Regions from separate parts of the Novilysobacter erysipheiresistens genome, predicted to be linked through region 1. Evidence: predicted binding sites of a transcription regulator. Region 1 holds the regulator's gene; each other region holds the start of a gene.
The links. The regulator HrcA, encoded in region 1, represses chaperone genes, less so after heat shock. The targets are predictions, from matches to a motif close to TTNGCACTCNNNNNNNNNGAGTGCNAA.
Positions count from the first base shown of each region.

Region 1 (7,815 bases):
GGTTGCTGCTGGATAACGGCGAGGACATCGGCCTGGCCACGGTCTACCGCGTGCTGACCCAGTTCGAGGCCGCCGGGCTGGTGCTCAAGCACAACTTCGAGTCCGGCCAGTCGGTCTACGAGCTCGACCGTGGGCACCACCACGACCATATGGTCGACATCGAAACCGGCAAGATCATCGAGTTCGAGAGTGCCGAGATCGAAGCGCTACAGGCGAAGATCGCCGCCGAGCACGGTTACGTGATCGACGAGCACTCGCTGGTGCTGTACGTGCGCAAGAAGCGCTAGCTCACGTCGCTCAACAATCGCTTCGCCGCCGCCCGCGCCTCGCGGGTCAGTTCGACCCCGCCGAGCATCCGCGCCAGCTCCTCCTGTCGCTGCCTGCCGTCCAGTCGCTGCACCTGGCTCTGGGTCACGCCTTCGCTGGCGGCCTTGCTGACGCGGTAATGCGCATGTCCCTGCGCGGCCACCTGCGGCAGGTGGGTCACGCACAGCACCTGCCGGGTCGCGCCGAGTGCGCGCAGCTTCTGGCCGACGATCTCGGCCACGCCGCCGCCGATGCCGGAGTCGACCTCGTCGAACACCATCGTCGGCACGGCATCCAGACCGAGCGCGGCAACCTCGATCGCCAGCGAGATGCGCGACAGTTCGCCGCCCGAGGCGACCTTGCGCAGGGCGCGGGCGGGCTGGCCGGGGTTGGCCGCGACCAGGAACTCGACGCGCTCGCCGCCCAGCGGGTCGGGCTTGTCGCCCTCGATCGGCTCGATCGCGATGTCGAAACGTCCGCCGCCCATGCCGAGTTCGGCGATCAGGCCGGTGGTGGCCGCGGCCAATGCATCGGCCGCGTCCCTGCGTTTGCAGCCCAGCGCGGCGGCGGCCTGGCGCCAGCCGGCGCGCGCGGTCTCGATCTCGGCGTCGAGCTTTTGCAGGCGCACGCCGGCGCCACGCAGTTGCTCCAGTTCCGACGCCAACGCATCGCGGTGGCCGGCCAGTTGCTCCGGCGTAACCCGGTGCTTGCGCGCGAGCTCGTGCAGGCGGCCGAGGCGTTGTTCGATACGGTCGAATGCGGACGGATCCATGTCGAGGTCGCCGCGCACCCGGTCGAGCATCACCAGGGCTTCGTCGAGCTGGATCGCGGCGGCGTCGAGCATGCCGTCGACCTCGTTGAGCCGCGGTTCGTGTTCGGCCACGCGTTGCAACTCCACGCGCACCTGCTGCAGGACCCGGGTCAGCGACGGGGCGTCGTCGCCGCCGAGGCGGGCGAAGGCACTCTCGCACGCGCCGATCAGGTCGGCGGCGTGGGCTTGGCGACGGTGGTCGACCTGCAGTTGTTCGATCGATTCGGGTTCGAGGGTTTCGCGCTCCAGTTCGGCGTGCTGGTGCTCCAGCCAGTCGATCCGCTCGGAGACGTCGCCCTTGGCTGACAGCGCATCGCGCTCCTGCAGCAGGGCGCTCCAGCGCGCGGCGGCCCTGGCGACCGCATCGCGTTCGGCACCGGTGCGGCCGAAGGCGTCGAGCAGGGCGAGCTGGCTCGGTCGCGACAACAGCGCCTGGTGCTCATGCTGGCCGTGGATCTCGACCAGCAGCGCGGCCAGCTCGGCCAATTGCCCTACCGTGACCGGGCGGCCGTTGATCCAGGCGCGCGAGCCGCCGTCGGCGCGGACCACCCGTCGGACCAGGCAGGTCGCCGCCTCGCCGGTGCCGTCCTCGTCCAGCTCGTTGCCGCGCAGCCATCCGGCCGCCGCGGGGACATCGTCGAGGGTGAACTCGCCGACCAGTTCGGCACGGTCGGCTCCGTGGCGGACCACGCCGCTGTCGGCCCGCAGGCCGGACAACAGGCCGAGGGCGTCGACCAGCAACGACTTGCCGGCGCCGGTTTCGCCGGAGATCACGGTCAGGCCCGGGCCGAAGGCGAGTTCGGCCTCGTTGACCACGGCGAAATGCTTGAGTGAGAGATGCGCGAGCATGCGGCGGCGAGTGTAACGGTGGGCGGCGGTTGACGGGAGGGGAGGTTGGCATGCCCGCGTCTCGCCGGATGAGTCGGGGCCACAGACCGTGGGTCGCCGGCTTGCGCCATCGGCCGCGCCGGCTTATACCCGCAGTCGATGAGTCGCAAATCCACCGACCGCAGTTCCGCGTCGCTCGACCCGCGCGCGCGCCAATTGTTGCGCACGCTGATCGCCCGTTACATACGCAACGGCGAGCCCGTGGGTTCGCAGACGCTGGCCCGCCATTCGGGGCTGGACGTCAGTCCGGCGACGATCCGCAACATCCTCGCCGACCTGGAGGACGTGGGCCTGCTCAGCGCGCCGCATGCCTCGGCCGGGCGCATCCCGACCGCCCAGGGGTATCGACTGTTCGTGGATTCGCTGCTGCAGGTGCGGCCATTGCCGGACGCCGAACTGGCGCGACTGCGCGGCGAGCTGCCGGCCGGGTCGGGGACCCAGGCCCTGCTGGGCAGCGCCTCGGAGCTGCTGTCGGCCATGACCCATTTCGTCGGCGTGGTCAGCGTGCCCAAGCGCGAGCAGTTCGCGTTCCGCCGGGTCGATTTCGTCGCGATCGACGCCCAGCGCGTGCTGGCGATCCTGGTATTCGCCGACAACGAGGTCCAGAACCGGATCATCCAGACCCGGCGCGCTTACGAGCCTGGCGAACTGGAGCGCATCGCCAACTACCTCAACCACCATTTCGCCGGCCGCTCGCTGGCCGACATCCGCGCATTGCTGCTGCAGGAACTGCGCTCGGCGCGGTCGGAAATGGAGTCGCTGCTGGCGCAGTCGGTCGAACTGGCCGAGCAGGTCCTGGTGCCCGGCCACGACGACATGGTGCTGGCCGGGCAGACCCGGCTGATGGGCCTGCAGGAGCTGTCCGACGTGGATCGCCTGCGCGAGCTGTTCGAGGCGTTCGCCCGCAAGCGAGAGATCCTGCAACTGCTCGAACGCACCGTGCAGGCGCCGGGGGTACGCATATTCATCGGCGAGGAGACCGGCCTGGCCCCGCTGGAAGGGGTGTCGCTGGTGACGGCTCCGTACCTCGCGGGCGGCGCTGCCGGCGGCAAGGTGCTGGGCGTGCTGGGCGTGATCGGCCCGACCCGGATGGCGTACGAGCGGGTTATCCCGATCGTCCAGGCCGCCGCCGATGCGCTGGGCGACGCCTTCCGCGCCGACTAGGCAAGGCGCTCCGGCGCTTGAATTCCCCGGCGCTGTCCCCATTGCTGGTCCGTCGCGGGCATCACGCCCGTGCGCTTGAAACGTGCGCCAGCACTGCGTAGGGAACCAGCCGAGCATGACCACAGAACCCATGAAGGACGCGGCCGAGCAGGCTGCCATCGACAACGAGAACGAGGTGTCCCCGCTTGCCGCCGAGTTCGAGGCCATCCAGGCCGAACTGGCGCAGCTGCGCGAGGACACCCTGCGCGAGCGCGCCGACCTGCAGAACCAGCGCAAGCGGCTGGAGCGCGAGCGCGACATGGCGCGCAAGTTCGCCAACGAGCGCCTGCTGGGCGACCTGTTGCCGGTGATCGACAGCCTCGAAGCGGGCCTCAATGCCGCCGGCAACGACACCAGCGCCTTGCGCGAGGGCATCGAGTTGACACTGAAGCAGTTGCTCAAGGTCACCGGTGACAACGGCCTGGTCGCGGTCGATCCGGTCGGCGAGCCGTTCAACCCCGAGCACCACCAGGCGATGAGCACCGTCGAGAACGCCGAGCATCCCCCCGGGCACGTCGTGCAGGTCTACCAAAAGGGCTGGCTGCTGAACGAACGCCTGTTGCGGCCGGCGCTGGTGGTGGTGGCCAAGCACGACTGAGTTCTTGAACTGCCGGGCACCGACCCCAGATAGCGTTCATCGGCGGCACAGACCGCCCCAAATATCCAAAGATTCGAGAGGGAGCAACACCATGGGCAAGATCATCGGTATCGACCTGGGCACGACCAATTCCTGCGTCGCGGTCATGGAAGGCGGCAAGGCCAGGGTCATCGAGAACGCCGAGGGCGACCGCACCACGCCGTCCATCGTCGCGTACACCAAGGACGGCGAGATTCTGGTCGGCGCCTCGGCCAAGCGCCAGGCGGTCACCAACCCGAAGAACACCTTCTATGCGGTGAAGCGCCTCATCGGCCGCAAGTTCACCGACGCCGAAGTGCAGAAGGACATCGGTCTGGTCCCGTACGGCATCGTCGCGCACGAGAACGGCGATGCCTGGGTCGCGACCGCCGACGGCAAGAAGATGGCGCCGCAGCAGATCTCCGCCGAAGTGCTGAGCAAGATGAAGAAGACCGCCGAGGCCTACCTGGGCGAGACGGTCACCGAGGCGGTTATCACCGTGCCGGCCTACTTCAACGACAGCCAGCGCCAGGCGACCAAGGACGCCGGCAAGATCGCCGGCCTCGACGTCAAGCGCATCATCAACGAGCCGACCGCGGCCGCGCTGGCCTACGGCATGGACAAGAAGGGCGGCGACCGCAAGGTGGCCGTGTACGACCTCGGTGGCGGCACCTTCGACGTGTCGATCATCGAGATCGCCTCGGTCGACGGCGAGATGCAGGTCGAGGTGCTCGCCACCAATGGCGACACCTTCCTCGGTGGCGAGGACTTCGACAAGCGTGTCATCGATTACTTGGTCGACGAGTTCAACAAGGACCAGGGCATCGACCTGCGCAAGGACCATCTGGCCCTGCAGCGCCTGAAGGACGCTGCCGAGCGCGCCAAGATCGAACTGTCGACCGCGCAGCAGACCGAGGTCAACCTGCCGTACGTCACCGCCGACGCGTCCGGTCCGAAGCACCTCAACATCAAGCTGACCCGGGCCAAGCTCGAGTCGCTGGTCGAGGACCTGGTCAAGAACACCATCGGCCCGTGCCGCACTGCGCTCAACGACGCCGGCGTGCGCGCCAGTGACATCGCCGAGGTGATCCTGGTCGGCGGCCAGACCCGCATGCCGAAGGTGCAGCAGGCGGTGACCGAGTTCTTCGGCAAGGAGCCGCGCAAGGACGTCAACCCCGATGAAGCGGTCGCGGTCGGTGCGGCGATCCAGGGCGGCGTGCTGGCCGGCGATGTCAAGGACGTGCTGCTGCTCGACGTGACCCCGCTGAGCCTCGGCATCGAGACCCTGGGCGGCGTGTTCACCAAGATCATCGAGAAGAACACCACGGTGCCGACCAAGGCCAGCCAGACCTTCTCGACTGCCGAGGACAACCAGTCCGCGGTCACCGTGCACGTGCTGCAGGGCGAGCGCGAGCAGGCCCGCTACAACAAGTCGCTGGCCCGCTTCGACCTGTCCGGCATCGAGCCGGCGCCGCGCGGCATGCCGCAGGTGGAGGTGTCGTTCGACATCGACGCCAACGGCATCGTCCATGTGACCGCCAAGGACAAGAAGACCGGCAAGGAGCAGAAGGTCGAGATCAAGGCCGGCTCGGGCCTGTCGGAGGAAGAGATCCAGAAGATGGTCGCCGACGCCGAGGCCAACCGCGAGGAAGACCAGAAGTTCCATGACCTGGTGCAGGCGCGCAATCAGGCTGACGGCCTGATCCACATGACCCGCAGCACGATCAAGGAGCACGGCGAGAAGTTGCCGGGCGACGCGATCGGCACGGCCGAGGCGGCGATTGCCGAACTCGAGACCGCGATGAAGGGCGACGAGAAGTCGCAGATCGAGGCCAAGAGCAAGGCGCTGGAAGAGGCCGCGCAGGCGTTGATGGCGTCGGTGCAGGCCGGCCAGCAGCCGGGTCCGGAGGGTGCCGCGGATGCCGGCGCCGGCCAGGCCGCCGACGACGTGGTCGATGCCGAGTTCACCGAGGTCAAGGACGACGAGAAGAAGTAACCGATCGGTCCCTCTCCCCGGAGGGGGACGTTTTTGAGGGTCCGGGATCGTCACGCGGTTTCGGACCTTCGTCGTATCACCAGTCCCCGACCCGGCCACCGGTGGGGCAGGGGAAGCCGTAGAAGATGAGCAAGCGCGACTATTACGAAGTCCTGGGCGTGGCCCGCGACGCCAACGCCGACGATCTCAAGAAGGCGTATCGCCGCTGCGCGATGAAGCACCACCCGGACCGCAACCCCGGCGACCATGCCGCCGAGGCGTCGTTCAAGGAGTGCAAGGAAGCCTACGAGGTGCTGGCTGACGCCAACCGCCGGCGGATGTACGACCAGCACGGCCACGCCGCGTTCGAGCATGGCATGGGCGGTGGCGCGGGCGGGCCGGGCGGTTACGCCGACATGGGCGACATCTTCGGCGACATCTTCGGCAATATTTTCGGTGGTGCCGGCGGCGGTCGTGGCCCGCGTCGCGGCGCCGATGTCGGTTACGTGATGGAACTGTCGTTGGAGGAAGCCGTCCGCGGGATCGAGCGGACGATCGAGATTCCTACCCTCGACGAGTGCGAAAGCTGCGACGGCAGCGGATCGGCCGATGGCAAGGTCGAAACCTGCTCGACCTGCAACGGGCGCGGCCAGGTGCGTTTCCAGCGCGGCATCTTCTCGATGCAGCAGGGCTGCCCGCATTGCGGTGGCCGTGGCCAGACCATCACCAACCCGTGTGGCGACTGCCGCGGCCAAGGCCGGACCGAGGAGGTCAAGACCCTGTCGGTGAAGATCCCGGCCGGCGTCGACAACGGCGACCGGATCCGCCTCGCCGGCGAGGGCGAAGCCGGCCCGGGCGGCACGCCGCCGGGCGACCTGTACGTCGACATCCGCGTGCGCGAGCACGAGATCTTCCAGCGCGACGGCGACGACCTGCATTGCGACGTGCCGATCCGCCTCGGCCAGGCGGCCCTGGGCGACACCATCCGCGTACCGACCCTGGGCGGCGACCTCGAACTGCGCATCCCGGCCGAGACCCAGACCGGCAAGGTATTCCGCCTGCGCGACAAGGGCGTGCAGTCAGTCCGCAGCCGTCGCCCCGGCGATCTCTACTGCAAGGTCGTGGTCGAGACCCCGGTCAATCTGACCGCCGAACAGCGCGACCTGCTGGCCAAGCTGGAAGCGACCTTCGTCGGCGAGAACGCGCGGCAGCATTCGCCGCGGTCCTCGACGTTCCTCGACGGGGTCAAGGGCTTCTGGGACCGGATGACGTCCTGACCGCGGTCGCCCCCGGGGCCCGGCCTACTGGCGCGCGAGTTCGATGGTCGCGACCAGCGGCTTCGCTCCCGTTGTCGGCCGCCCGCCTGGCATCAGCGTGACCCGCAGCGCATCGCGTGCGTTGCGGTTCCCGCGGCGGGCGATGTCACGCAGGATTCCGGTCACGTCGAAGCTGTAGAAGTTCTCGCCGAGCGCTTCGTCCATCTTCCGGGTGCCGTGGTCGTGGAATTCGGCATCGAAGAAGTTGATCGTCCCGACATGGGCGTTGCGGCCCGGCGGTTGCCCGCCGTTTCCGGGTGTCAGGTAGACGTGGTACAGCACTTCGGGCTGGATCCAGGTATGCAGGTCCTTGAGGATCAGGTAGGTCCGCTGGCCATCGGCCGCGGCGACGTTCCCGTCCGCCAGGCCGAGCACCTGTGTCGGAGCGACTCCCGCGACCGGGCGCAACGTGGTGTGGCTGGGCTCGCTGCCCAGTTCGACCGGACTGGCGCGCGCGACGAGCTGCGCGTTGCTGCGTGATTTTCCAGTCGCCGTCGCGGAGGTCCGCCCGGTTCCGCTGGGGGCCGGTGCTGGTGGCGGGATGAAGTCGTCGTAGGTGTAGCCCAGCGCTTCTGTGTCGAAGAACTCCCAACCCCGGTTGACCTCGCGCCAGGTGCCGGCATTGGCGAAGGTGAATTGCTGTCGCGACCACCAGTTGTCGCGGGGATTGATCCCACCGTTCTTGTTCCAGCTCGCCCAG
Region 1 is NZ_JAXGFP010000006.1:107,487-115,301, reverse strand. Features, by position in the region: gene fur (ferric iron uptake transcriptional regulator) at 1-287, shown strand, start outside; gene recN (DNA repair protein RecN) at 284-1,966, opposite strand; gene hrcA (heat-inducible transcriptional repressor HrcA) at 2,105-3,169, shown strand; gene grpE (nucleotide exchange factor GrpE) at 3,300-3,806, shown strand; gene dnaK (molecular chaperone DnaK) at 3,898-5,820, shown strand; gene dnaJ (molecular chaperone DnaJ) at 5,946-7,076, shown strand; gene SNE34_RS11930 (tyrosinase family protein) at 7,101-7,815, opposite strand, start outside.

Region 2 (7,815 bases), on a different contig from region 1:
GCACTTTTTTGACCAACCCGGCGCGAGGGCTTGTACCACCGGGATTGCGCATGCCTGCCGGACAACCATGCACAGAGTTACCCACAGGCGATGTGGATAAGGAGCATTTCCCTTGAAAAACGCGAACTTGCGCACGCTTTGTGCGCGGGCTGGAAGCAATGCAATGCAACTGCGCTCGGTCCGTTGCCGGTCGCTCGCTAGACTCGCCGGATGCCACCAGCCCCCACCTCCTCCTGCGTACTCCGCGTCGCCCTGCCGCTGCCGCTGCCGCGCCTGTTCGATTATCTCGCGCCCGAGCGAGACGGTGTCGTGCCCCAGGTCGGCGCGCGGGTGCGGGTGCCGTTCGGCCCGCGCGAACGGATCGGGGTGATCGCCGCGCTGGCGTCCGCTGCCGATGCCGACGTCCCGGAGCTGAAACCGGCACTGGAGGTGCTGGACGCGGAGCCGCTGTTTGCCGGCGAGCTGATCGACTCGCTGCGCTGGCTGGCGCGCTACACCCACGCCGCGCTCGGCGAGGTCCTGGCCACCGCCCTGCCCGGGCCGCTGCGCCATGGCGAGCCGCTGTCGGACACCCATGATTGGGCCTGGCAACTGACCGAGGCCGGCCACGCCGCGGTGGACGGCCTGCGCGCCGGCAAGCCACGGCGGCTGGCCGAACGGCTGCAACGCGGCCGACTGGACGAGACCACGCTCGACGATTCCGCTGCCGATGCCGCCATCGACGACTGGCGTGGCGCCGCCCGTTCGCTGGCCAGGCGCGGACTGGCCGAACGCATCGCAGTGGCGGCCTCCTCGCGGGCGCCGGTTCCGGCACCCGGTCCGACCCTGCATCCGCAACAGCAGGCCGCGGTCGACGCGGTGCTGGCCGCCGACGGCTTCGCCCCGTTCCTGCTCGATGGCGTCACCGGCAGCGGCAAAACCGAGGTCTACCTGCATGCGATCGCCGACTGCCTCGCCCGCGGCCGGCAGGCGCTGGTGCTGGTGCCGGAGATCGGCCTGACCCCGCAGCTGCTGGCGCGTTTCCGCGCCCGCCTCGGGGTGCCGGTGCACGCGCTGCACTCGGGCCTGCCGGACGGCGAGCGTGCACGCACCTGGGCGGCCTGCCACCGCGGCGAGGCGCGGGTGGTGGTCGGCACCCGCTCGGCGGTGTTCCTGCCGCTGCCGGACGCCGGCCTGATCGTCATCGACGAGGAACACGACGGCAGCTTCAAGCAGCTCGACGGCATCCGCTACCACGCCCGCGACTTCGCGCTGGTGCGCGCACGCGCGCTCGACGTGCCGATCGTGCTCGGCAGCGCCACGCCATCGCTGGAGTCGTTGCGCAACGCCCAGACCGGGCGCTACGCCCACCTGCGCCTGCGCCAGCGCGCCGGCAACGCGCAGCCGCCGGCGGTGCGGGTGATCGACGTGCGCAAGCGCCCGCTGCAGGCCGGGCTGTCGCCGGAACTGCTCGATGCGATCGGCCGCGCCCTCGACGCCGGCGGCCAGGTGCTGGTGTTCAAGAACCGACGCGGCTACGCCCCGGTGCTGATGTGCCACGATTGCGGCTGGAACGCGCAGTGCCCGCGCTGCAGCCTGCCCGAGCAGGGCACGCCGATGACCGTGCATGCCGGCGGCCGGCGGCTGCAATGTCACCACTGCGGCGCACGCCGGCCGGCGCCCAACGCCTGTCCCGATTGCGGCGGGCTGGCGCTGCAATCGCAGGGCGCCGGCACCGAACGGATCGAGGAAGCGCTGAAGGCGCGCTTTAGCGAGGTGCCGGTGCTGCGGATCGACCGCGGCACCACCAACCGCCGCGATGCCCTGGAACAACACCTGGCCGAGTTCGGCAACGCCCGCGGCATCCTCGTCGGCACCCAGATGCTGGCCAAGGGCCACGACCTGCCGAACCTGACCCTGGTGGCGGTCGTGGGGATCGACGAGGGCCTGTTCTCCGCCGACTTCCGCGCCCCGGAAAAACTCGCGCAATTGCTGATCCAGGTCGCCGGCCGCGCCGGCCGCGCCGACAAGCCCGGGCTGGTGCTGCTGCAAACCCACCATCCCGAACACCCGCTGCTGGCGACGTTACTGACGGGTGGCTACGGCGCCTTCGCCGAACTCGAACTGGAGCAGCGCGAGGCGGCCGGGTTCCCGCCGTTCGTGCACCTGGCGATGCTGCGCGCCGAAGCGAAGCAGGTCGAGGTCGCCAACGACTTCCTGCAGGCGGTGCGTCGCTGCATCGAGCGCGATGCCGACCGCCACCTGGAGATCAGCGGGCCGTTGCCGGCGCCGATGCCGCGGCGCGCCGGCTACCAGCGCGTGCAACTGCTGCTGTCGGCGCCGGAGCGTCGCGGCTTGCATGCCGCGCTCGATGCCGCGCTGCCGGCGATCCACACGCTGCCCGAAGCGCGCAAGGTGCGCTGGTCGCTGGATGTGGACCCGGTGGACTTGTATTGACGCGTGTCCCTCCATGTAGGAGCGACGTAAGTCGCGATGTCGCGGAGTCCCGATTGATCGCGCGTTCGCGACTTACGTCGCTCCTACATGAAGGCAGCCACGGTTTGCGAATCGCGGCTACGGCGACTTGGGAGCGTTCGCGGCCGCGGCCCGCTTCTTGCCGGCCGGTTTCTTTGCCTTCGGCTTGTCGCGAACGTGGATGGCGAGGTTGTCCCGCCGCACCTGAAACAAGTCGGTCGCCTCGATCAGGTCGCTGAGCTTTCGATAACCGTAGTTGCGCGAGTCGAACGAGGTCTGGTTGCCGATCTGGCTGCCGACCGCGCCCAGGTGCGACCAGCCGTCGTCGCCGCTGGCGGCATCGACCGCCGAGCGCAACAGTTGCACCAGCTTGGTGTCGCTGCGCAGCGCGCTGGCAGTCATCGGTTTGGCCGCCGGGGTGGCGCCGGCGTTCTCCGACTCGCCGAGGTTCTCCAGGTACAGGAACGTCGAGCAGGCCTTCACGAACGGCTCCGGCGTCTTCTTCTCGCCGAAGCCATACACCTTCAGGCTCTCGCTGCGCAGGCGCATCACCAGCGGGGTGAAGTCGGCGTCGCTCGACACGATCGCGAAACCGTCGAGGTTGCGCGCGTACAGCATGTCCATCGCGTCGATCACCATCGCCATGTCGGAGGCGTTCTTGCCGCTGCTGTAGGCGAACTGCTGGATCGGTCGGATCGCGTGCGCGTGCAGCGTCTCCTCCCAGCCCTTGATGTGCGGGTTCTTCCAGTTGCCGTAGGCGCGGCGGACGTTGGCCTCGCCGTGGCGCGCGACCTCGGCGAGGATGACGTCGATCTTGCCGGCGGGCGCGTTGTCGGCGTCGATCAGCAGGGCGATGCGTTTTGCCGGGTCGTTGACGGCCATGGCGGTTCCTTGCGGGGCGGTGGCCCGAGCCTACCGCAGCGCGCGGCTGGCGGTCGGCATTTGGTCGGCCACCACCTGGCTGTCAGACTATGTCGACGCAAGCGCAGGGAGTCGGCATGCCCGACAGTGGCAGGCAACACCATGTGGTGGTGGTCGGTGGCGGTTTTGCCGGGTTGTGGGCGACCCGCGCGCTGGCCGGCGACGATGTCCGCATCACCCTGGTCGATCGGCGCAACCACCACCTGTTCCAGCCGCTGCTGTACCAGGTCGCGACCGCCGGACTGTCGGCCCCGGACATCGCCGCGCCCTTGCGGCACATCCTGCGCGGCCAGTACAACGTCGAGGTGCGACTCGGCGAAGTCACCGACATCGACACCGCCGCGCACACGGTCACGCTGGCCGATGGCGACGCGATCGGCTACGACAGCCTGCTGCTCGCCAGCGGCGCGACCCACGCCTATTTCGGCCACGACGACTGGGCCGGTGACGCGCCCGGACTGAAAACACTCGATGACGCGCTGCTGATCCGGCGCCGCGTCTTGCTGGCATTCGAGCGCGCCGAGGCCGCCGACGATCCGGCCGAGCGCGACGCCTGGCTGAGCTTCGCGGTGGTCGGTGGTGGGCCCACCGGGGTCGAACTGGCCGGCACCCTCGCCGAGATCGCGCGCAAGACCCTGCGCCGCGAGTTCCGCCACATCGACCCGGCCAATGCACGGGTGCGACTGGTCGAAGCCGGGGCGCGGGTGTTGTCGACGTTTCCCGAATCGTTGTCGGACAAGGCGCGGCGGCAGCTGGAGAAACTTGGCGTCGAAGTCCTGACCGGCGCCCCGGTCAGCGCGATCGATGCGCACGGCTTCAGCTTGTCGCAGCCTGATCAGACGACGCGTGCGGCACCGGGCGCCAAGCCGTCGCAGATCGACGCGGCATCGGGCGCCGGCAGCGTCGGCCACGGCGTGGCGCCGGTCAGGGTCGCCGCGCGCACCGTGCTGTGGGCGGCCGGCGTCGCCGCCTCGCCGCTGGGCGCGTTGCTGGACGCCGAGCGCGATCGTGCCGGCCGGATCCTGGTCGACCCGGACCTGCGGGTGCCCGGTCATCCCGACGTGTTCGTCGCCGGCGATCTCGCCAGCGTCGTGCAGGACGGCAAGCCGGTCCCCGGGGTCGCCCCGGCGGCCAAGCAGATGGGCGCGCATGTCGCCGCCGCGATCCGCGCGCGATTGACCGGCAAACCAACCCCTGCATTTCGTTACCGGGATTTCGGCAACCTCGCGACCATCGGCCGGATGGCCGCGGTGGTCCACTTCGGCCGGCTCAAGCTGTCGGGCGTGCTGGCGTGGTGGTTCTGGCTGGTCGTGCACATCGCATTCCTGATCGGTTTCCGCAACCGGCTGGTGGTGATGCTCAACTGGGCCTGGGCGTACTGGAGCTACCAGCGCCACGCGCGGATAATTTTCGGCAAGCCGGACCCACCCGACGACCCGCCGGCCCTGTAGGAGCGACGGACTTCGCGGCACACACAAACGCAAACGGCCCGGTTGCCCGGGCCGTTGCTCGATCATCGCGATGGCGTCGATTACGCGGTGAACAGCGCCCGCATCTTCTTCAGCGCGTTCGCCTCGATCTGACGGATACGTTCGGCAGACACGCCGTATTCGTCGGCCAGCTCCTGCAGGGTCACCTTGTTCTCATTGCCGAGCCAGCGACGCGCAACGATGTCGCGCGAACGCTCGTCGAGTTCGGCCAGGCCTTCGTGCAGCAGCGCGATCTGGCTGTCCTCGGAATCCTCGCGCTCGTAGATCTGGGACGGGTCCTCGTCGCTGGTGCGCAGGTAGGCGGCCGGCGACGGCGGCGCGTGGTCGTCGTCGTCGTCGCTGGACAGGTCGAAGCCGATGTCGCGACCGGACAGGCGCGACTCCATCTCCAGCACCTCGCGCTTGGAGACGTTGAGGTCGGCGGCGACCGCGGTGACCTCGGCGTCGTTCATCCAGCCCAGGCGCTTCTTGCTCTTGCGCAGGTTGAAGAACAGCTTGCGCTGCGCCTTGGTGGTGGCGACCTTGACGATGCGCCAGTTCTTGAGGATGAACTCGTGCATCTCGGCGCGGATCCAGTGCACCGCGAAGCTGACCAGGCGCACGCCCTGGTCGGGGTCGAAGCGCTTGACCGCCTTCATCAGGCCGATGTTGCCTTCCTGGATCAGGTCGCCGAGCTGCAGCCCGTAGCCGTTGTAGCCGCGGGCGACGTGGACCACGAAGCGCAGGTGCGAATGGACCAGCTCGCGGGCGGCGTCGAGGTCATCCTCGCCGTGGAAGCGGCGGGCGAGCGCCTGCTCGTCCTCGGCACTGAGCACCGGGATCTTGTGGACCGCGCCGATATAGGCATCCAGCGAGCCGATCGGGGTCAGCGCGTTGAGCGCGGCGACCGGCAGGCTGTTGGATACGAGGGCGTTGGAAGCGGCAATCTGGGTCATGGGGGTGATCTTAGCAGTCGTTATTGGTGAGTGCTAAGGCCCAGACGGGGCTTCAGCATCCCATTCACGGAACAATCAGCGGGATTTGGCGACACAGCGTGCCCCATTGGACGTAGGGGCGAGGTCAACGGTTTCAATGGGCGTCCGCTCGCGCTGCGGCCGAACGCCGGTTCAGGGCGACGCCAACGCGGCGGCCGGCGGCAGCGACCAGTCGATCGGCGCCTGCCCGCGACGGACCAGATACTGGTTGGCCGCGGAAAAATGGCCGCAGCCGAGGAAGCCGCGGTGGGCCGACAGCGGCGAAGGGTGCGGCGCCTTCAATACGCGGTGGCGCTGGCGGTCGATCATGGCGCCCTTCTTTTGCGCGTAGCTGCCCCACAACAGGAACACCAGGCCCTCGCGCTCGCGGTCCAGGGTCTCGACCACGTGGTCAGTGAAACCCTCCCAGCCCTTGCCGGCATGGGCGCCGGCGCGACCGGCCTCGACCGACATCACCGCGTTGAGCAGCAGCACGCCCTGCCGGGCCCACGGCAGCAGGCAGCCGTGGTCGGGCCGGGCGATGCCGAGGTCGCGCTCGATCTCCTTGTAGACATTGAGCAACGACGGTGGCACCGGCACCCCGGGGCGCACCGAGAAGCACAGGCCGTGGGCCTGGCCGGGACCGTGGTAGGGGTCCTGGCCGAGGATCACCACCCGGGTTTGCTCGAACGGTGTGGCATCGAACGCGGCGAACAGATCGGGCCCCGGCGGGAACACCTGAGCGCCGGCGGCCTTGCGCTGGCGCAGGAAGGCGGCGAGTGCCTGCATGTCCTCGCGCTGCAGATAGTCGCCGACGCGGGCCTTCCAGGAGGGTTCGAGTTTGATCCGGTCGTCGGTCATGGACCCATTGTAGGAGCGACGTCAGTCGCTACCTGTACATCGTTTGTAGAAGTGACGGGGTGCGTCGCACGGCGAACGGCCGAGACAATGTACAGGTCGCGACTGACGTCGCTCCTACCAGAGCACCCCGCGAACTAGGCCAGCTTCGCAAGCCGCAACTGGAACAACGTCTTGGTCACCAGCAAGCGCTCCTCAATCGGCTTCAACACCAGGTCGTTGGCGCCAGCGCGCAGCAGCGCGCTCTGGTTGTCCGCGTTGGCGTCGCCGGTCATCACCAGCACCGGCAGCCGCCGCTTGCCGTAGCCGAAGTCGTGGCGGACGCGGTCGAGCAGGTCCTTGCCCTCCAGTTCGCCCTTCAGGTAGACGTCGGTGAGGATCAGGTCGGTGCCCGGGTCGTCGGCGCCGCGCAGGCCTTCGAGGTACTCCAGCGCCGACTCGACATCGACGAAGTGCAGCACCTGCATCTGCTGACGCTCGAGCATGCGCTTGGTCGCCAGCGCGACCACCTTGCTGTCCTCGACATACAGCACCCGCGCGCCGGGGATCGGCGCCGGCTGCACGTAGCCGCGGATGAACTCCGCCAGCGCGGTATGGCCGAGCGCCTTGTCGAAATAGTCGGTGACGTCCTCGGTGAACTGCCGCGACTCCAGGTGCGACTGGGCGTCGGCGGAGACCACGATCACCGGCACGTAGGCCTGCCCCGCGGTCTCGCGTACCGCGCGGGCCAGGGCGATGCCGTCGCCATCGGCCAGCGACAACGAGGTGGTGACCAGGTCGACCGGGCCGGCCGCAAGCGCGGCGCGGGCATCGGCGATGTCGGCGCAGGGCACCACCTCGACATTCTGCAGCTCGCGCACGAGCACGTCGCCGATCAGCTTGCGCACCAGCTTCGAGCCGTCGACAACCATCACCCGCGGGGCGTCGGCGGCGACGTGGCGCAGCTTGTCTTCGATCTCGCTCATGCGTGCGCGCTCATGTGTCCATGCTCATGTGTCGGTGGGCCGGGTCTGGCGCAGGTAATGGCCGGTGACCAGGCCGGCGCCGATCCAGCCGAGCACGCCGGCGCCGATCACGATCGCGATCGCGGCGACCGGGCCGAAACCCTGCAGGGCGAAATCGCTGCCGTAGCTGCGCGC
Region 2 is NZ_JAXGFP010000003.1:43,432-51,246, forward strand. Features, by position in the region: gene SNE34_RS06295 (primosomal protein N') at 211-2,436, shown strand; gene SNE34_RS06300 (NYN domain-containing protein) at 2,554-3,336, opposite strand; gene SNE34_RS06305 (NAD(P)/FAD-dependent oxidoreductase) at 3,453-4,826, shown strand; gene rpoH (RNA polymerase sigma factor RpoH) at 4,907-5,800, opposite strand; gene ung (uracil-DNA glycosylase) at 5,972-6,679, opposite strand; gene SNE34_RS06320 (response regulator) at 6,814-7,641, opposite strand; gene ftsX (permease-like cell division protein FtsX) at 7,666-7,815, opposite strand, start outside.
Region 2: the regulator HrcA is predicted to act here: its motif matches at 5,811-5,837, upstream of rpoH (RNA polymerase sigma factor RpoH).

Region 3 (7,815 bases), on a different contig from region 1:
TTGTCGCCCATCAGGCGGATGGTCTCGGCCTTCGGGCCGATGAAGATGAAGCCGGACTCCTCGACGCGCTCGGCAAAGTCGGCGTTCTCCGACAGGAAGCCGTAGCCCGGGTGGATCGCCTGGGCGTCGGTGACCTCGGCCGCGGCGATCAGCTGCGCCATGTTGAGGTAGCTGTCGGTCGACGGCGCCGGGCCGATGCAGACCGACTCGTCGGCCATCGCGACGTGCTTGAGGTTGCGGTCGACGGTGGAATGCACCGCGACCGTGCGGATGCCGAGCGCGTGACAGGCGCGCAGGATGCGCAGCGCGATCTCGCCCCGGTTGGCAATGACGACCTTATCGAGCATGGGTCACCCGATCACGAACAGCGGCTGGTCGAACTCGATCGGCTGGCCGCTCTCGGCCATCACCTTGAGCACGGTGCCGGAGACGTCGGCCTCGATCGGGTTGAACATCTTCATCGCCTCGATGATCGCCAGGGTGTCGCCAGCCTGGACCGACTGGCCGACGGTCACGAACGGCGGCTTGTCCGGTGCCGGCGAGGTGTAGAAGGTGCCGACCATCGGCGCGCGCAGCACATGGCCGTCGGGCAGGTCGTCGGCGGCCTTGGCGCTGCCACCGGTGGCCGACTCGGTCGGCGACTGCATCGGCATCGGCGCCTGCGCGTGAACCTGCACCGGCGCGGCCTGCATCATCGGTGCGGCGATGCCGCCACGCGGGGTGCGGGCCAGGCGGACCGATTCCTCGCCTTCCTTGATCTCGATCTCGGCCAGATTGGATTCTTCCAGCAGGTCGATCAGCTTCTTGATTTTGCGCAGGTCCATGGGCGGGCCTCTTGGTGGTGTTCGGGGAGCCGCGGGTGGCGGCTGCGGGAGGTGGATCTAGTGGCGGGTCGACGCCAGCCGCGACAGAGCGGCATCGAGCGCGTAGCGGTAACTGTCGACCCCGAAGCCTGCGACCACGCCCACGGCCAGGTCGCTGAAATAGCTCTGGCGGCGGAACGGCTCGCGGGCGTGCGGGTTGGACAGGTGGATCTCGTAGAACGGCAGGGCGACCGCCGCCAGGGCATCGCGCAGGGCGACGCTGGTGTGGGTGAAGGCGGCGGGGTTCAGCAGGATCAGGGCGGTGCCGTCGGCGCGGGCGGCCTGCACCCGGTCGACCAGCACGTGCTCGGCATTGGACTGCAGGCATTCCATCTCGTGGCCGAGGGCCTCGCTGCGCGCACACAGGTCGCGGTCGATCTCGGCGAGGGTGGTGTGGCCGTAGATCGCCGGCTCGCGTTCGCCGAGCAGGTTGAGGTTGGGGCCGTGCAGGACCAGCAGCTTCGCCATGTCGGGCCGGGAATCGGAAAGGCCGGCAGTGTGGCCGAGTAGCGCCGGCGTGTCCAGACGTTCGCTGCCGTTTCGCCGAAGTTGTCGCGATTTAAGCGGTTGTTTGAATTTCGACGGGTGACGACGGATGGCGATGCAGTTCGGCCTAGAGTTCCACCCAGCCGTCAATCTCGCCGGGCTGGAACGGCCCGACCTTCTGCTTGCGCAAGCGGCCGTCGGGGTCGATCAGCACGGTGTACGGCAGCACGCCGTTGGGGTTGCCGAGCTGGACCGCGGAGTCGCGCGGGCCGGGCGCGTCCAGCAGGATCGGGTAGGCCACCGGGATGCGTTGCAGGAAGGCCCGCACGTCGTCGGCGTTGTCGAGCGCAATGCCGACCACTTGCACGCCGTTGGCGTCCTGGCTGGCGGCGAAACGGTCGAGTTCCGGCATTTCCTCGATGCACGGGCCGCACCAGCTGGCCCAGAAGTTGATCAGCAGCGGCCGTCCGGGCCAGGCGCCGGGGACGTCGACCGATTGGCCGTCGAGGTCCGGCAGGCGCAAGGCCGGGATGACGTCGCCGCGCCTGGCCACTGCGAGGTCCGCCGGTGGCGGCGGGGCACTGGCCGACAGCGCGCCCTGCAGCGCGCGCTGGCCGAGTTCGCTGTTGAGCAGCGGGCCCGGGCCGTGGCTCCACAGGCCGGCAACCGCGCCGAGCGTGCCGGCGCCGAGGGCGACCAGCAACACCTTGGTGGTCGACTTCATCGGCCAGCCTCGCTGGCCCGGGTGGCGCGTTCGGCGAACGCCGCGGCGGGCTCGAAGCCGAACAGGCGCAATTCGCGGCGCTCGGTCCCATCGACGTAGTACAGCGTCGCCGGCGGGCCGATGATGCCGAGTCGTTTCATCAGCGCCTGGTCGGTGGCGTCGTTGGCGGTGACGTCGGCCTTGAGCAGGACGAAATCGGCCAGCGCCGCGTGCACCGCGGGCTCGGGGAAGGTGTACTTCTCCATCTCCTTGCAGGCCACGCACCAGTCGGCATAGAAATCGAGCAGCAGCGGCCGGCCGGCGGCCTGGGCGGCAGCGACTTCGCGGTCGAGGTCGGCCAGCGACTTGATCGGGCGGAACGGCAATTCGCGGACCTCGGTGCCACCGCCGCGCAGCCCTGCCAGCGGCTGCAGCGGATCGTGGCTACCGGCCAGGGCGCCGAGCACCTGCGCCGCGCCGGCCACGCCCAGCAGCGCGGCCGCGGTCCAGCCGAGCGCGCGCAGGCCGTCGCCGGTCGTCGACTTGCCAACGGCCAGCGCCAGCATCACTGCCGCGCCGATCAGCAGCGCGCCCCACAAGCCGAGCACCAGCGGCGCCGGCAGGATCCGCGACAGCATCCACACCGCCAGGCCGAGGAACACGAAGCCGAACACTCGCTGCACCGCGACCATCCACGGCCCGCTGGTCGGCAAGCCCTTGCCGGCAGCGACGCCGAACGCCAGCAGCGGCACGCCCATGCCCATCGCCAGCAGGAACAGTGCGGCGCCGCCAAATACCGGGTCCTGGGTCTGGCCGATGTACAGCACGGCGGCCGCCAGCGGAGGCGCCACGCACGGCCCGACGATCAGCGCCGACAGCGCCCCCATCACCGCGACCCCGGCCAGCGAACCACCGCGCTGCTGGTCGCTGAGGCGGCCGAGGCGGTTGCGCAGCACGGCCGGCAACTGGATCTCGAACAGCCCGAAGCTCGACAACGCCAGCGCGACGAACAGCGCCGCGAACGCCACCAGCACCCACGGGTTCTGGAACGCGATCTGCAGGTTGGCGCCGACCAGTCCGGCCACGACGCCGGCAACGGTGAACACCAGCGCACTGGCGAACACATAGACGAACGACAGCCCGAACGCGCGCCCGGCGCCGAGCCCGCGCGCGTGGCCGGCCGAGGCGCCGGCGGCGGCACTGGCACCAGCAATGAGACCCGACAGGATCGGGATCATCGGCAGCACGCACGGGGTGAACGCCAGCAGCAGGCCGAACCCGAAGAAGCTCAGCAGCGCCAGCCAGCGGTCCGGCCCCGACAACGCGGCGGCTAGGCGGCTGTCCTCGGCCTGACCGGCGGCGGATGCTCCCGAGCGGTCCGGCGTCGCCCCTCCTGTAGGAGCGACGTCAGTCGCGACCCGTGCATCGTCTCCAGCGTTCGGCGGGTCGCGACTCACGTCGCTCCTACCCGAAGCAGCTGCGACGGGACCGGGGGCGGGGGATGTGCCGGTATTCGCAGCCGAAGCTGCCGCGGCGTTGTCGGAATCCGGCGTAGCAGTGCCGCGGCCAGTGGCACTCGTCACCTCGCCCGCCGGCAGCGCCACCTCCACTATCCGCGTCATCGGCGGATAACAGATGCCATCGGTCTGGCAACCCTGGAAGGTCGCGATCAGGCGGATCGTGGCCGGTTCGGGCTGCGTGCGACGCAACGGCAGTGGTACGTCGATCTGGCGGAAATAGACCACCACCTCGCCGAAGTACTCGTCGTGGTGCGCGGTCCCGTCGGGCCACTGCGGCGCGCCGAGGGTGATGCCGCGCGCGTCGTCCAGCTTCAGGGTGGTGTTGTCGCGGTAGAGGTAGTAGCCCGGTGCCGGGGTGAAGCGCAGCAACAAGGTATTTCCGTCGCCGGCGATCGCCTCGAAGCCGAAGGCCTGTTCCGGCGGCAACGGCAGCGGATCGGTGCCGATCGTGGTGCGTCCGAGCAGCGGGTTGCTGCCGGCGACGGAGTTGCTCGCTAGCGCGCCGCCGCGGTTGCCGAACGCCACCAGCGGGGTGCGTCGCGCCTCGCTTGCGGGGGCGCCGCCCGGTAACGCCACCTGCACCGTCCGGGTCTGCGGCGGATAGCAGATGCCGGCGTCGGCGCAGCCCTGGTACTTGATCGTCAGGGTGGTGCGCGGCGCACGCGCCTGGCCCGGCAGGACCGCGCGCAGCTGCTCGCGATAGGTCTCGACCTTGCCGAAGAACTCGTCCTCGTAGGCCTTGCCCTTGGGCAACTGCAGCGGCCCGGCGGCGAAGCCGGCGTCGGACTTCACACTGGTGCGATGGCGGTACAGGTAATAGCCGTCGGCGATTTTCCAGTGGATGCCGATCGCGTCGGGCGACTCCGCCGCGGCGCTGAGGGCGAACGCCTGGTCGACCGGCAGCAGGTCATCGGGGTCGATCGCGGCGCTCGCCGGGGCAGCCAGCAGCGCCAGCAGCGCAAGGCCTGGCAACACCAGGCTCGGCCATCGCCAGCGGGCCGCTGCCAATCGGCGGCGGGCGGGCGTCATTGGTTCAGTCATCGTCACGGGTCTGTTCGGCCACCCAGGCCAGGTACGGGGCGAGGCCGCCGGCGGCTTCGACCGCGACCAGCTCGGGCAGTTCATACGGATGCAGTGTTTGCAGCCGCGCGGTCAAAGCGTCGAGCCGCTCGGTCGTGGTCTTGATCAGCAGCAGCACCTCGTCGGCGTGTTCGACCCGACCCTCCCAGCGGTAGGTCGACTCCAGTCCGGGCAGCCGGTTGACGCAGGCGGCCAGGCGCTCGCCGACCAGCGCATCGGCGATGGTGCGGGCACTGGCGGCGTCGGGACAGGTGCACAGGCAGAGCAGGACGGGCATCGGGGGCATCGAGGGCGTGGCTGGCCGCATAGCCTAGCCCAGCTCGCCGGGCTGGACCGGGCGTGATCGGGTCATCCGCGACCGGCGCCGCGCGGCCGGCCGACGCGATGGACCGCCAGTTGCTCGGCAACCTCGACCAGCGGCACCCGCGAGCGCGGCGGACTGTCGCGGAACGCCGCGAGCAGGCGCAACTCCAACGGATCGTCGACCAGCAGGGCGTCTGCGGCGGCGACCGAATCCATTTCCACCTCCGGCGACAGGGTCATCTTGCCGCGGCCGGTGGCCAACCATTCGAACTGGACCCCGGTGACGAGTGCCAACTGGCGCAGATGCCCGCTGCTGGGGGACTTGCCAGGCGATGCTTCCCAGTGGCTGACCGCGCTGCGCTGGACGCCGACCGCGGCGGCGAGGGCGGCTTGGGAAAGCCCGGCATGCCGGCGGGCGAGTCGGATGCGCAATTCGGGCGTCATGGGAGGTTCCTGGACGGCGGCGAGCGAAAAATGGGTCGAAGTTACCGATACTCACGCAGCTACCAAAAATAACTTCAACTAGTTGTCTATTGGTAGCTAAATGTCACGTGAATGCCGATATTACATATAATTTCGATGCCCATCACAGATGTGTGCCACCAATAGGGATACATGGCGCCCGGACCTGCCTCTAGCCAGCATGACCAAATTTGACCAAGATCGCCGCTGGTCGACAGGGAGTCGGCTCGACATGGGGGTCCAGGTCAGGGGAGAGGTGCAGGATCGCGCCGCGCTCGGAAGCCAATCCCGAAACCGGAAAGAGCGCGTCCCTCGGGGCGCGCTCTTTTTTTGTGCCCGATCCGCAGGAATTCGTGGCGCCGCCTCTTGAAAGCCCAGCCGCGCGCCCCATCTCCGTCGCAGCCCCGATCCGTCGGGCGTTGTCGTCCCCGGCCTTGGCACTCGGTCGGGGCGACTGCTAAATTCCGCGTTCTTTCCCCACCCTTTCAACCACTTAGAGGTTGCCATGAATATCAAGCCGCTGTTCGACCGCGTGGTCATCAAGCGCATGGAAGAAGAAAAGATGTCCGCCGGCGGCATCGTGATCCCGGACTCGGCCACCGAGAAGCCGATCAAGGGCGAGGTCGTCGCGGTCGGTGAAGGCAAGACCCTCGACAACGGCAGCCTGCGCGCGCCGAAGGTCAAGGTCGGCGACAAGGTGCTGTTCGGCAAGTACAGCGGCACCGAAGTGAAGCTCGACGGCACCGACCTGCTGGTGGTCAAGGAAGACGACATCTTCGCGATCCTCGGTTGATCGCCGGACTCGTCCGACCTTCCGTTCTCCCCCTATTTCGCAATTCTTTTTGAGGTAATCCGCAATGGCTGCCAAGGAAATCCGTTTCGGCGAAGACGCGCGCGCAAAGATGGTGCGCGGCGTCAACGTTCTCGCCAATGCCGTCAAGGCAACCCTGGGCCCGAAGGGCCGCAACGTCGTGCTCGACAAGAGCTATGGCGCCCCGACGATCACCAAGGACGGCGTGTCCGTCGCCAAGGAGATCGAGCTGGCCGACAAGTTCGAGAACATGGGCGCGCAGATGGTCAAGGAAGTTGCTTCCAAGACCTCCGACATCGCCGGTGACGGCACCACCACCGCCACCGTGCTGGCGCAGGCGCTGATCCGCGAGGGCATGAAGGCGGTCGCCGCCGGCATGAACCCGATGGACCTCAAGCGCGGCATCGACAAGGCCGTGATTGGCGCGGTCGAGGAGCTCAAGAAGATCTCCAAGCCGTCGTCGACCAGCAAGGAAATCGCCCAGGTCGGCGCGATCTCCGCCAACTCCGATGCCGACATCGGCGACCTGATCGCCAAGGCGATGGACAAGGTCGGCAAGGAAGGCGTGATCACCGTCGAGGACGGCTCGGGCCTGGACAACGAGCTGGACGTGGTCGAGGGCATGCAGTTCGACCGCGGCTACTTGTCGCCGTACTTCATCAACAACCAGCAGTCGATGCAGGCAGAATTGGACGACCCGTTCATCCTGCTCTACGACAAGAAGATCTCCAACGTTCGCGACCTGCTGCCCGTGCTGGAAGGCGTGGCCAAGGCCGGCAAGCCGCTGCTGATCGTCGCCGAGGACGTGGAAGGCGAAGCGCTGGCGACGCTGGTGGTCAACACCATCCGCGGCATCGTCAAGGTCTGCGCGGTGAAGGCGCCGGGCTTCGGTGACCGTCGCAAGTCGATGCTCGAAGACATGGCCGTGCTGACCGGCGGCACCGTGATCTCCGAGGAAGTCGGCCTGCAGCTCGAGAAGGCGACCATCAACGACCTCGGTCGTGCGAAGAAGGTGCAGATCTCCAAGGAGAACACCACCATCATCGACGGCGCCGGCGACACCGCGGGCATCGAGAGCCGCATCAAGCAGATCAAGGCGCAGATCGAGGAGACCTCCTCCGACTACGACCGCGAGAAGCTGCAGGAGCGCGTGGCCAAGCTGGCCGGCGGCGTGGCGGTGATCAAGGTCGGTGCGAGCACCGAGATCGAGATGAAGGAGAAGAAGGCCCGCGTTGAAGACGCCCTGCACGCCACGCGCGCTGCGGTGGAAGAAGGCGTGGTCCCGGGCGGCGGTGTCGCCCTGATCCGTGCGCTGGCCGCGATCACCGGCCTGAAGGGCATCAACGAAGACCAGAACCACGGCATCCAGATCGCCCTGCGCGCGATGGAAGCGCCGCTGCGCGAAATCGTCATCAACGCCGGCGAGGAAGCCTCGGTCGTCCTCAACAAGGTCAAGGAAGGCAAGGGCAGCTACGGCTACAACGCCGCCAACGGCGAGTACGGCGACATGCTCGAGTTCGGCATCCTGGACCCGACCAAGGTCACCCGCACCGCGCTGCAGAACGCCGCGTCGATCGCCGGTCTGAT
Region 3 is NZ_JAXGFP010000005.1:66,559-74,373, reverse strand. Features, by position in the region: gene accC (acetyl-CoA carboxylase biotin carboxylase subunit) at 1-347, opposite strand, end outside; gene accB (acetyl-CoA carboxylase biotin carboxyl carrier protein) at 351-824, opposite strand; gene aroQ (type II 3-dehydroquinate dehydratase) at 882-1,331, opposite strand; gene SNE34_RS10285 (TlpA family protein disulfide reductase) at 1,477-2,073, opposite strand; gene SNE34_RS10280 (protein-disulfide reductase DsbD) at 2,070-4,613, opposite strand; gene cutA (divalent-cation tolerance protein CutA) at 4,606-4,938, opposite strand; gene SNE34_RS10270 (helix-turn-helix transcriptional regulator) at 5,001-5,399, opposite strand; gene groES (co-chaperone GroES) at 5,923-6,210, shown strand; gene groL (chaperonin GroEL) at 6,275-7,815, shown strand, end outside.
Region 3: the regulator HrcA is predicted to act here: its motif matches at 5,852-5,878, upstream of groES (co-chaperone GroES).